Regions from separate parts of the Anoxybacillus sp. EFIL genome, predicted to be linked through region 4. Evidence: riboswitches for the same ligand, from Rfam matches in the RefSeq annotation. Region 4 holds a riboswitch; each other region holds the start of a gene.
The links. Region 4 has a riboswitch for cobalamin ahead of ES017_RS08775 (ABC transporter substrate-binding protein). Riboswitches for the same ligand answer to the same signal wherever they lie in the genome.

Region 1 (3,211 bases), on a different contig from region 4:
AACAACGAGCCACACACATGTTTCGATCACATATTTTCGCGGCAATTGTTCGTCCGCACAGATCGGAAAAACAAATGATACGTTCCTCGCCTCTTGTGCAATGATCGTTGCTTCATATTCGCGCATCGTTTGGCGAAACAGTTGTGCAACAGCAAGTGAAGCGAGGTGCCAGCTTCGTTCACCATTTTTTGTTCGCACCGTCATAAACAAATGCATCGCTGCTTTTTCTAACACGAAAATGAAGCGATACGTCAACAACAATAGCTCAATAAATGCTTTAGGAACGTGCCATTTACTTAATGCATGAGCAATACGAAAAAATGGCGTTGTGATCGCGAGAAAAAAGAGAGTAAACGAACTTGCCAATGCTCGCAAGCAAATCGTCGCCGCTTGCGCCATATTTTCACTGACAAAATGAATCGTACGATCAACTGTAAAAAGAAGGGGAACACAGCTTCCGATAATGATGAGCCCCATGATGATAAAAAAGCGAACACAAACACGCCAAGGTAAGCGCGCATGATAAAGAAGCCAGACGAATAGCCAAACGATAATAATACAGCGAACGACATTCGTTCCACATAATGCCCATATGAGCAACATACACGTAAGCGTCAATTTAAATGTGACATTTAATTTAGCAAGCTTGTTTCGATAAGCCCATTCATCAAGCCAACTAACCATTTCGCTTTCGCCCTTTATACAGTCCGATAATATATCCAATCACTCCAGCACCAAGCGCTGCTTGTACCGAAAACAGCAACGTCTCTACCTCACCGCCCGGCGGCTCAAATAAAACATCAAACCACGGTTCATATTGTGGAGAGATTTGTTGAATCATTTTTTCCGCAAGCGTATCAGCCCCAGCAAACTCCGTATTTTTCACAATAAATAGCGGCAACACGATCAACAATGCGGCAATGAACAACAATAGACGATTCATTTAAAAAACACTCCCCTCTCCTCTAACAAATCTAACTCTCGCTTCGAGTACGTATGCAAAAAGTTCCATACGACGACGGTAAGAAGTCCTTCCGTAATCGCAAGTGGTAATTGTGTCACCGCAAAAATGGAAGCGAATTTCAAAAATGCGCCCCATACGCCGCTCGTTACATCTGGAAATGCTAGAGCGAGTTGAAACGACGTCATAACGTATGTCGCCAAATTAGCCATCATCGCCGCTAAAAAGACAGACATACGCAACGATATTCCACACTTTTTACATAGAACGAACAAGCCGTACGCAACAAACGGGCCAACAACCGCCATCGAAAATGCATTCGCCCCAAGCGTCGTCAAGCCACCATGCGCAAGCAAAAGCGCTTGAAACAATAATACTGCTGTACCAATGACCGTCATCATAAACGGGCCAAATAAAAGCGCCCCAAATCCTGTCCCTGTCGGATGCGAGCTACTTCCCGTCACCGATGGAATTTTTAATGCTGAGAGAACAAATGTAAACGCCGTCGCAAGCGCAAGAAGTAGTTTCGCCTCTGGCTTTTGTTTCATGAGGCGCGTCATTGTACGCAAACCAATAAAGAAAAACGGTAAAAATAGCAACCACCAAACGAGAGCCCATTGCCAAGGTAAAAACCCTTCCATAATGTGCATCGCATATACAGAAGGCGAGAGTGCAAATAAAATATAGACAGTAAGGCACACGCTAACGAACAAAAACAACGATTTCTTCACTTCTCCTTCCCCCTTGTCGCCACGCTATATTCAGGCATAACAAAACCTTCATCATATGTGTACGTCACATATTCATGCAATACTTCACCATCACGTACATGTTTTCGGACAATGTCCCGCGCAACTTGTTCATCGATCGTACGATACCAAACACCTTCTGGATACACGATGACCACACATGCATCTTCACAGCGACCGTTGCACCTCGTCCGCGTCGTATGCACGTAAGCATGTAGTTGAAGTTGATCAATTTCATCACGAATGGCTTGCGTCACCTCTTCTCCCCGTTTTCGCATGCAGCTTGCTCCATTGCAAATAAGTACATGATGTTTCGTTCCTTGCAAATTCCACGTTGCCATATATCGTCGCTCCTTTTTTTCAAAATAAAAAGCACCTCTAGGCAGAGGTGCAGAAAAAACGAAAGATTCAAAAAATAGAGCATACGCCACTAAGCATATATAACGTCCATCGTTCCCGCACGTCTCCCTATATTCCCGTAGGCAGCCGACGTATCGCAAGCAGGCAGGTCTCCTGGCTTAGGTTCATCATTTCGCTGCGCCTTCCCAAAAAATCAGTGGCACGTTGCAGCGAAACTCCCCATCACAGTGGCGGGTACCGCGACGGCTTTGCACCGTTCTTCCCTTTTAAGCATACAAACGTATGCACCGTACTTGCTCATCATATATACGTTTTCAAAGAACATGGTGTTAATCATATGATACACCATTTTTTTCTTCTTGCCTATCCTGTTTACAAAAAAGAGCCTCCCTATCGAGGAGGCGCTTTGTAGTAATCGCACGAAAATCGTTTCACGATCGTATGTGGAATAATGATTCGCTTAATCGGCTCATTTGGGTTTTCGATTTGTTGAATTAAATTTCTTGCTGCTTCAAAGCCAAGTTGGAAAATGTTAATGTCTACCGATGTAAGCGGTGGACGAGAAATTTCCGATAAAAGTACGTTGTTAAAACTGACGATCGATACATCTCCCGGCACGCTTAATCCCATTTCAGCAAGCGTATTTAATACCCCAAGAGCCATTAAATCGTCGGCGACAACGAGCGCAGTTGGCGGTTCAGCAAGTGAAAGCAACTCTTTCATCGCCTCTTGTCCGCCTTCTTTTAAAAATTCTTCATGCACAATGTAATCTTTACGATATACAAGACCTGCAGATTTTAACGCTTTTTCATAACCGCGCAAACGATCCATCGTTACAATGAGATTGACGTTTCCACCGACAAACGCGATGCGCTCATGACCGAGTTCAATTAAATATTCTGTCGCCTCACGCGCCGCCCGAACGTTATCGTTATCAACGTGCGTAATCTCCTCTGCTTTTTTATGCGGTTTTCCAATGACAACAAACGGCACATCTTCTTTCTGTAAATACGCCATAATTTTATCGTTCGCACGCGAATACAGCAAAATGACACCATCGACGCGCTTTCCTTGCACCATATGCACGACCCCGTCGTAAATTTCCGCTTCCGTTTCCCCTGTCGATAACTGCAACGCATAT
Region 2 (3,211 bases), on a different contig from region 4:
GTTGTCGGGTTAAATGATTTTCCAGAAGAATGGTGGCCACCGTTGTTTGTCCATACACTTTTTAATGCAATGGTCGGAATTGGCATGTTTCTTCTCCTTCTTTCGATTGTCGGATTCGTTTGGCATCGCATAAGAAAACAACACATATTTCCGAACTGGTTTATGTGGACAGTTGTTGCTGCTGGACCGCTCGCTCTTCTCGGCATTGAATTTGGCTGGATTTTTGCTTGCACAGGGAGACAGCCTTGGGTCATTTATCGCATGATGACAACGGCAGAAGCTGTAACACAATCAACAAATTTAGGAACGCTTTTTCTTCTGTTTACGTCCATTTACGTATTTTTACTCATCGCGGTCGTGCTCGTCTTGCGCTCGTATTTCCGCCGCCATCCGATTGAACAACACTTATCTACGCACATGTAGAAAGGAGCAAGATGATGACAGATGAATTAATTGCCATTTCAATTTTATGGGGATTTATTTTTATTTACGCGGTCATGGCGACAATGGACTTTGGAGCAGGGTTTTGGTCAATGGTATATATCAATCGTCCACAAACGAAAGCAACGAAAATCGCAAACCGATATTTGTCGCCGACATGGGAAGTGACGAACGTCTTTATCGTTGCCATCGTCGTGGCGCTCGTCAGCTTTTTTCCTGGAGCAACGTTTATGCTTGGAACCATTTTACTTATCCCGGGAAGCATTATTTTACTTTTGCTTACTGTACGTAGTGCGTTCCTCGTCTTTTCGCACGTTGCTCCTAAATATGAAAAAGTGCTCGTTTACATTTCTGGCATAAGCGGTTTGCTTATTCCAGCGTTTTTAATTAGCGTGTTGCCAATTACACATGGGTCTTTTGTTGAAACAATGAATGGTGTCAGTCGTCTTCGGCTCGATCGCCTATTTACAAGCCCACATGAATATGCATTTATCGCCTTTGCGATTACAAGTACACTCTTTCTTTCGTCGCTTTTATTAGCAGACTACTCAAACGAAGCAAATGAAATCGAAGCGTATACGATTTATCGCCGCGATGCGCTCATCATCGGTCCGTTCGCTTTGCTCTCCTCTATTCTCATTATGGTCACGATGCGAAATGAAGCGCGTTGGCTATATGACGGAATGATTGCACGTTGGCCGTGGCTTGCCGCTTCTGTCATGTTATTTCTTTTAGCTGGTGGGGCGCTTTTTCTCCCATCATGGAAAAAGAAAAACGGACGCGGAATGCCACGCCTTGCGGTTGTAGCCATCGTCTTGCAATATTTTTGTGCAAGTTACGCATACGGAAAAGCTCATTTACCGTATATGATTTATCCGAATGTGACAATCGAATCCGGATTTACGCATCCGAATACGTTTCGTGCTCTTTTTGTGACGTATATCGTTGGCTTTGCAATTTTATTTCCAGGTTTCATTTATTTTTGGCGGCTGTTTATGAAAGACCGGCGCTATTTAGCAAATGATGAAAAATAATGATTGCAAATGTTGAAATTTTTCGTTATAGTTTTAAACGTAAACCTTTTTTATACAACATATTGTGATGAATAAACAAAACAACAACTATATATTGAAACCGACAAGTGAAGGTGTCCGAACGGACTTAATAGGGAATCTGGTGCGAATCCAGAGCTGTCCCCGCAACTGTGTGCGCAGACGAAATGGAAACAACACCACTGTATATGTCAGCTTTTCAGGCGCATATATGGGAAGGAATCCAAAGTAGGAAGAAGCGCGAGTCAGGAGACCTGCCTTCCTTGTATCGTTTCATATTCTTCGGGGATTGAGAAGATGAAACGATGGTGAAAGCATGCCTTTTTCCATCGTTTCATCCGCTCAACGAGAGCGGATGTTTTTATTTTTTTAGGGGAAGGGATGTTATATGGTGTACATAAAACAACAAACAGAAGTAAATGAAGAAACAATCCGCACATTATTGTTTCCTATTTTCAAAGACTTTCCGCACTTAGCGAGCGAGCGATACATCGAACGTACTGTCCGAGCACTTGCCCATACGCAGCGATACAACGATATGATGAATAAACTCATTTTAAATGCGCTTGATGAAATCACAGTAGAACAGCCGGATTGGACGTTTGTTGCAGCTCGTCTTTATTTGCAACAGCTATACGACGAAGCAGCTAAAAATCGCGGCTATGATGTATCCGACACATATCGCTACTTTTATGAATTGCAAACAATGCTTGTCGATCTCGGCATTTACGACTCGTTTTTACTGGAACGATATACGAAAAAAGAGCTCCAAGAAGCGGGCACATGGATTGATGTGAAAAAAGACGAGCTATTTACATACATCGGGTTAAAAACGCTCGTTGACCGCTATTTAGCGAAAGGGTATAGCGGCGAAATTTACGAACTGCCGCAAGAGCGCTTTTTAACGATTGCTTTAACATTAATGGCATATGAACATCCGACAAAACGAATGGCACTAGCGAAAGAAGCGTATTGGGCGTTATCTAATCAATATATGACCGTCGCTACGCCAACTTACGCAAACGCTGGGAAGTCATATGGTCAATTGTCGAGTTGTTTTATTGATACAGTAGACGATAGTTTAATTGGCATTTATGAGTCGAATACAGATGTCGCTCGTCTATCAAAAGGCGGGGGAGGAATTGGCGTATATTTAGGAAAAATTCGTGCGCGCAATTCCGATATTAAAGGATTTAAAGGCGTCTCCTCTGGCGTCATTCCTTGGATGCGCCAATTAAACAATACCGCTGTATCGGTTGACCAACTCGGTACGCGACAAGGAAGCATCGCGGTATATTTAGACGTTTGGCATAAAGACATTTTCTCGTTTTTAGACGCGAAGCTAAACAACGGCGATGAACGAACAAAAGCTCATGATTTATTTTACGGCGTATGCATTCCTGACTTATTTATGGAACAAGTCGAAAAGCGTGGCGATTGGTATTTATTTGACCCACATGAAGTGAAAAAAGTAATGGGATGGAAAGATAAAAATGGAAACCCATTAGGATTGGAAGACTTTTATGATGAAGAACGCGGAGCTGGTTCGTTCCGTGAAAAATATGAGGAGTGTGTGAATCATCCAGCGTTAAGTAAAGAGCGTGTTCCTGCTATCGAAATTATGAAACGAATATTAAAGTCTCAGTTAGAAACGGGCACGCCTTATATGTTCTATCGTGATGAAGCGAATCGCATGAACCCGAATAAACACGCAGGCA
Region 3 (3,211 bases), on a different contig from region 4:
AACAAAAACAGCTCATTCATCAACTCATTCAAGAAAATGAGCACTTGCGTCAAGACATCAAACAACTACGTAAAGAGAATGAACAACTCAAGGATCGCATTCAAGAGTTGGAAGCACACACGAAAAAACAGCTCCAATAGCCATTTGCCCCATCTTCTGACCGGTTTCACCCAACACGTTCTTCTTGTGAGCCATCTGGCCAAAAGCCTGGTGGACAAGAGGGACATCGTGGCACGACGCTTCGTCCAGTCGAACATCCGCATCATCGCGTCGTCCATCGTGTGACGACGTGCCAAGGATGTAGGGCGTCTTTGCATGAGGTGAAATCATTGAAAATCGACATCCGTCAAGTATTCGATCTCCCTCTGATGATAATCGAAGTGACCCAACACGAACGTGAAGTGAAATCATGCCCCCATTGCCAAAGGGTTCAACCAGCGGAGTTTCCGCCCTATGTAACAAACGATGTACCATACGGTCCACGGCTCGCTGCATTTGTGGTGTATAGGCATGAGATTCAACTCATCCCCTACAAGCGTTTGAGCCAAATGATAGAAGAGCTCTATCAACACCCCATCAGCACAGGGCTCCTTGTCAACATGCTCCAACGAGGGCATGACACCCTTCAACCGAATGTGGACATCATCGAAGCCGCTTTGCTTGATTCGGCCCTTTTGCATGTCGATGAGACGAGTCTGTGCATCGATGGAAAAAAGGCATGGGTTCATGTGGCCTGTACCCACACATATACATATCTGGCCCCTCATGCCTCACGTGGCAAGAAAGCGACCGATGAAATCGGGATTCTTCCTCGGTATAAGGGGACGATGATGCATTTGGCACATACCCGAGATACAAGGAAGCCACCCATGCACTTTGTCATGTCCATCATTTGCGTGACTTGAAAGGGTTGATGGAACAAGGGCGTGCATGGGGAAGGCACATGACCACGTTTCTCTTAACGGCGAAACAGGCTATCGAGCAACATGGCGGTGCTCTTTGTGAGGAGAAGCGACACGTTAGGAGCGGGTGTATGACCGAATAGTGGAGAAAGCACAATGCCAATTGGAAGTCCCCCTCTTCCGAAAAAAGCGCTCGCCTTTGTTCGACGGCTTTAAAAGCGAAAGGAAGAAGCGTTGCGCTTTTTGCGTGAAGCCCACGTTCCATTCGACAACAACCAAGCCGAGCGAGATCTTCGCATGGTGAAAGTCAAAGAAAACATTTCGAGCACATTCCACAAAGAAGCGTTCGCCCAGTCGTTTTGCATCACCCGAAGCATCGTGTCCACGCTCATGAAACACGACAAACATGTTTGGAACTCGTTCTGTCTTCTGTTGATAGGCGAAACGATGGACCACATTCTTTCCACCTAGGGCATTTTCGTGGATAAGGAATGCCCTTTTTGTGCTGGGCTTCTTTACACACTAGCATTAGGGTGAATAGTTACAAAAAATCAATACTTTTTCATATGAATTTACTAATAAAATATCAATATTAACTTAAAAGAAAAATATAACCATTAACTACGGCGTTACATCTCTCAAAACCATCCACATGAAAAAAATATTTCAGTTGAAAAAAACAAAAAGTTCGTTTATTCTGAATTTTATACAACAACATAATAAGTTCACGCAACAGGTGGTTCACAGATGCTGTGAATCTTAAAAGGGAAGTTTGGTGAAAATCCAACACGGTCGCGCCACTGTGATGCAGAGCTGTTTATCACAATCCACTGTTTCATGCGAAATGGGAAGGAGATAAACAGCGATGAAGCTAAGTCAGGAGACCTGCCTGTTGTATGCACTTACGACCTACGCGTCATAGGGAGGAGTGAGGACATATGATCTTGAGGCACTTCATGTATCTCAATACGAGCTAGCTATGCCCTCCTTCTGTTTGGAAGAGGGCTTTTTCGCTTGATTGGGGATATAAATAACTGGAGGTGCTTAACTTGTTCATCCGTAGTTCAAATGTAGGGTATCCGCGCATTGGTGAGAAAAGAGAATGGAAAAAAGCGTTAGAATCTTTTTGGAATGGGCAAATCAACGAACAGCAATTCATAGAAACGATGGAACACATTCGACTTGATTCGATTCGTAAACAAGTAGAGAAAGGAATCGACCTCATTCCAATCGGAGATTTTTCTTTATACGATCACGTGTTAGATACAGCATTTATGTTCGGGTATATTCCAGAGCGATTTCAACAAATAGACAATGCACTCGAACAATATTTTGCGATGGCACGCGGCACAAATGGACAACATGCGCTTGAAATGACGAAATGGTTTAATACAAATTACCATTACATCGTGCCTGAAATCGGGCAAACGAAGCCGAAATTAGTAGAAAATCGGCTATTAAAAGAATACAAACTAATAAAAGAAACATTCCATATTGAAACAAAACCTGTATTGCTTGGACCGATTACATTTCTTTTGCTTTCTAAACAATACGAACGAAATGAGTGGCGTAAACATCTCGCCCAGTTAGTTCCAGTTTATGTGGAATTATTCAAACAACTAAGCGAAGCGGGCGTGTCATTCGTACAAATCGATGAACCGATTCTCGTTCAACATATAGATAACGACATAGTCGATGCATTTCGTGATGTATATGAAGTTTTTCATCGCGATGTACCAAATATAAACCTTATTTTACAAACATATTTTGATAGCGTATCGCATTATCGTGAAATCGTTGCTTTACCTGTCGCAGGCATTGGGCTTGATTTCGTGCATGACGATGGCGAAAACGTAAAACATATAAACATACACGGATTTCCAAAAGATAAAATATTAGTTGCTGGGATTGTAGACGGTCGCAATGTATGGAAAAGCTCGCTTGCACAAAAAGCAACGCTCCTTCATCATTTAGCAGGCGTTGCTGAACAACTCATCATTCAACCGTCTTGCAGCTTACTGCACGTCCCTGTCACGACAAAACATGAACATGCCTTGCCAACGGAACTTGTCAGCACGCTATCTTTCGCTGATGAGAAATTAGATGAGATACGTATACTTACAGAACATATGAAAGGAAACGCAACAATCGACGAGCTAATCAAATACGATGAACAAACAAACGCTTATTTCACTAAGTTCCGCAAACAACAAGAACAAACAAACGACATCACTACCGTTCCGTTAAGCGGAACACCTTACAACGAAAGAAAAAAAGCACAACAAGCACATTTGCAGCTTCCACTTTTG
Region 4 (3,211 bases):
AAAACGCATTCATGATAATGCCGATTAAAACAATCGTCTCCATCGCCATATTTCGTTCCGCAAGCCGTGCAAATAATAAAACAAACAATAATGTCACGAGCGCAAATATAATGCTGACGATCGGGAGCGTAAAACGCCCGAGAATCGAAAACTGAAGATGAAAGAAAAAGACAAGCACGGCGCCAACGGCTGCCCCAGACGACACCCCGATGGTATACGGATCAGCAAGAACGTTTTTCAAAAGCCCTTGAAACGCTACCCCTGCAAGTGCTAAAGATGCCCCGATCAGAAAGGCGAGTATGACTCTCGGTAAACGAATCGCAACAATAATTTGCGAAACGGTGGCAGGAACATTTGTCGGCGTATGAAACAACTGATGTAATAGCGTCTCCCATATAGAAGAAAAGGGAATCGATTGTGATCCAATCGATACCCCTAACAACAAAGCAAACGTTGCAATAAGCGATGCGCTCATGTAATTATTTAAAAATGTCTGGATAAACGACTTTGGCAATTTCTTCGACCCCTTCAGCTAAACGTGGTCCCGGACGAGAAACTAAATCAGAATTGACATCGTATACTCGTTTATTTTTAATTGCAGGGACATCTTTCCAAGCTGGGCGAGCGAGCACTTGCTCGACAGCGTTCGGTGTGTAATAACCGTATGTTGTAATAATGACATCTGGATTTAGCGCCACTGCATCTTCTTCTGTAAACATCGGCCATCCTTCTTGATCGCCTGCTGCATTTTTCGCATGAATGATCGTTAACATTTCATCCATAAATGTTCCTTTTCCAGCGGTATAAATTTCAGGTGCAGGAGAAACTTCCACCCAAACGGTTGCTTCTTCCTTTACTTCTTTTGCTTTTTCAGCAATGGCATCAATTTTTTGCTTCATTTGCTGCACAACATCGGCTGCCTCTTTCTCTTTCCCTGTCGCTTTCCCGATCAGTTCAATCGACGCATATACATCATTGAACGATGTGGCGTTTGGCACTACAATAACTGTAATGCCTGCATCTTTTAATTGCTTTAATCCTTCCTCAGAATTGTGAGCGCTTGATGCATGCGCAAGCACAACGTCTGGTTGAAGTGAAATAATTTTTTCAACATTAAACTCCATACCACCAATTTTTTCTTTGTTTTTCACATCTTCTGGATAGTTATCAAAATCGCTTACACCGACAATTTTGTCACCAAGCCCTAACGCGTATGCAATTTCTGTATTGCTCGGAATGAGCGAAACAATTTTTTTCGGTTCTTTTTCAATCGTGACATCGCCAACCGCATCTTTTACCGTAACCGGAAATGCAGCCTCCTCTGTTTTCGCCTCTTGCTTCGTTTCTTTTGCTGGCTCCGCGTTATTGCTGCACGCTGCTAATCCGAGCGTCAATACGAGCGCAAGAAGCCACACATATTGTTTCCACTTCTTCATCGTTTTTCCCCCTTTTATGTATATCAAATAAAAAAGCTCATTCCAAATGGAATGAGCTGGAAACAACAAAAGACAGTAACTTCCCCTTGTCGTTTCGCCGTCTCACTCCCCGAAGACGCGAATGACGGTGCAAAAAGGCAGGTCTACTGACTTATGCGTCATCCTACTTTGAAGCCTTCCCGTACAAATTGTACAGTGGCGATTTTCATTTCGTCAGCATTTACAGTTGCGGGGACAGTTCTGGACTTGCACCAGATTCCCTATTAAGTCTACTAGGTTGCCCGTTCGACACCTTTTTGCAACGAATGTATGTAATTGTCGAACAATTTCTACGTTTCTATCATAGCGAAAAATATCGCTGATGACAATAAAAAATTTCTATTTCAATGGCAATGTAAACGTAAACGTCGTTCCTTCTCCTAGTTTGCTATGGACAGCAATCGTTCCTTTATGCGCTTCAACGATGTTTTTCGCAATCGCAAGACCTAAACCTGTACCTGAGCGACCGCGCGTGCGCGCTTTATCCGCTTTATAAAAACGCTCAAACACAAACGGCAAATCTTCTTCTGCGATACCTGAGCCAGAATCTTGCACAGAGATGCGCACGACTTCTTCCCCCGTATCGACAATGACACGTACTTCGCCACCGTTATCTGTATGACGAAGCGCATTATCAATTAAATTCGTCAACACTTGTTCAATGCGGTCGGGATCGAACGAAACGATGAGCTCATCGTTCATTTCAACAAGCAAACGAACTCCTTTTTCTTTCGCTAACGCTTGAAACTTATGGATGATGCGCTCGATATACGGTCTAAGCGGCACTTGTTCTTCATGGAGCGTTAAATGCCCTGCTTCCATGCGCGCTAAATCAAGCAAATCGTTCACAAGGCGACCCATGCGCAACGATTCGTCATAAATGACTTTTGCCAATTCTTTTTTCTCTTCATCTGTCGCGGCAATATCATCGACAATCGCTTCGCTATACCCTTGCAACATCGCAATCGGTGTGCGCAACTCATGCGAGACGTTTGCGATAAAGTCTTTGCGCAACTTATCAAGCCGTCGTTCCTCCGTCATATCGCGAAGCACCGCAACGGCTCCTCGAATGACCTTGCCGTTGTATAACGGCGTCATAACAATGACCCAATTGCGACCTTGTAAAGCCATTTCTATCGCTTGTTCTTTTTCCTCCACTACCGCTTTCGTAAACAATTCATTCACTTCGGGAGGAAGTGGCAATAAATTATCGCTTTGCCCTTGCTCGTAATACCACGCTTGTAAAAATCGGTCAGCTGGTGGATTTGTAATGAGCACTTCACCGTTTCGATTAAATGTAATGACACCATCGGCCATGCTACTTAAAATGCTTGCTAACTGCTCCTTTTCTTGATTTAACGCATTAATATGAAACTGCAACTGCCGTCCCATTTGATTAAAAGCCATCGCCAGTTCTCCGATTTCATCATGAGTGACGATCGGCACTTTTGAATCAAATTTTCCACGCGCAATTTCGAATGCTACTTGCCTCATTTTTCGAAGCGGCGCTGTAATGCGTGTAGATAAGAAAAAGGCGAACACGGTCGTTAACACAATGGCGATAAACGCCGCAAGAAAAATAAATTTTGTCGTCTGTCTTGTCGTTTCTTCGACCGCTTTTAACGACTGGTATACAAATACCGCGCCATTTCCATCCGATGTATGAAGCGGAACACCGACAATAAATAGTTCATTATATTCGTCGTTTCGCATCGTTTGATTTGGCATAAGCGTCC

Region 1: linked by a shared signal. The riboswitch ahead of ES017_RS02740 ((2Fe-2S) ferredoxin domain-containing protein) and the one ahead of ES017_RS08775 (ABC transporter substrate-binding protein) in region 4 are both predicted to bind cobalamin.
Region 2: linked by a shared signal. The riboswitch ahead of ES017_RS03220 (ribonucleoside-diphosphate reductase subunit alpha) and the one ahead of ES017_RS08775 (ABC transporter substrate-binding protein) in region 4 are both predicted to bind cobalamin.
Region 3: linked by a shared signal. The riboswitch ahead of metE (5-methyltetrahydropteroyltriglutamate--homocysteine S-methyltransferase) and the one ahead of ES017_RS08775 (ABC transporter substrate-binding protein) in region 4 are both predicted to bind cobalamin.

What each region holds. Positions count from the first base shown of each region.
Region 1 is NZ_SDLH01000001.1:531,764-534,974, forward strand. It holds gene ES017_RS02725 (CbiQ family ECF transporter T component) at 1-684, opposite strand, end outside; gene ES017_RS02730 (energy-coupling factor ABC transporter substrate-binding protein) at 677-943, opposite strand; gene ES017_RS02735 (energy-coupling factor ABC transporter permease) at 940-1,692, opposite strand; gene ES017_RS02740 ((2Fe-2S) ferredoxin domain-containing protein) at 1,689-2,051, opposite strand; cobalamin riboswitch at 2,197-2,378, opposite strand; gene ES017_RS02745 (LacI family DNA-binding transcriptional regulator) at 2,461-3,211, opposite strand, start outside.
Region 2 is NZ_SDLH01000002.1:26,484-29,694, reverse strand. It holds gene ES017_RS03230 (cytochrome ubiquinol oxidase subunit I) at 1-423, shown strand, start outside; gene ES017_RS03225 (cytochrome d ubiquinol oxidase subunit II) at 438-1,475, shown strand; cobalamin riboswitch at 1,570-1,770, shown strand; gene ES017_RS03220 (ribonucleoside-diphosphate reductase subunit alpha) at 1,882-3,211, shown strand, end outside.
Region 3 is NZ_SDLH01000011.1:2,635-5,845, reverse strand. It holds partial or broken gene tnpC (IS66 family transposase) at 1-1,373, shown strand, start outside; cobalamin riboswitch at 1,620-1,809, shown strand; gene metE (5-methyltetrahydropteroyltriglutamate--homocysteine S-methyltransferase) at 1,952-3,211, shown strand, end outside.
Region 4 is NZ_SDLH01000004.1:203,535-206,745, forward strand. It holds gene ES017_RS08770 (FecCD family ABC transporter permease) at 1-514, opposite strand, end outside; gene ES017_RS08775 (ABC transporter substrate-binding protein) at 480-1,436, opposite strand; cobalamin riboswitch at 1,556-1,747, opposite strand; gene ES017_RS08780 (ATP-binding protein) at 1,815-3,211, opposite strand, start outside.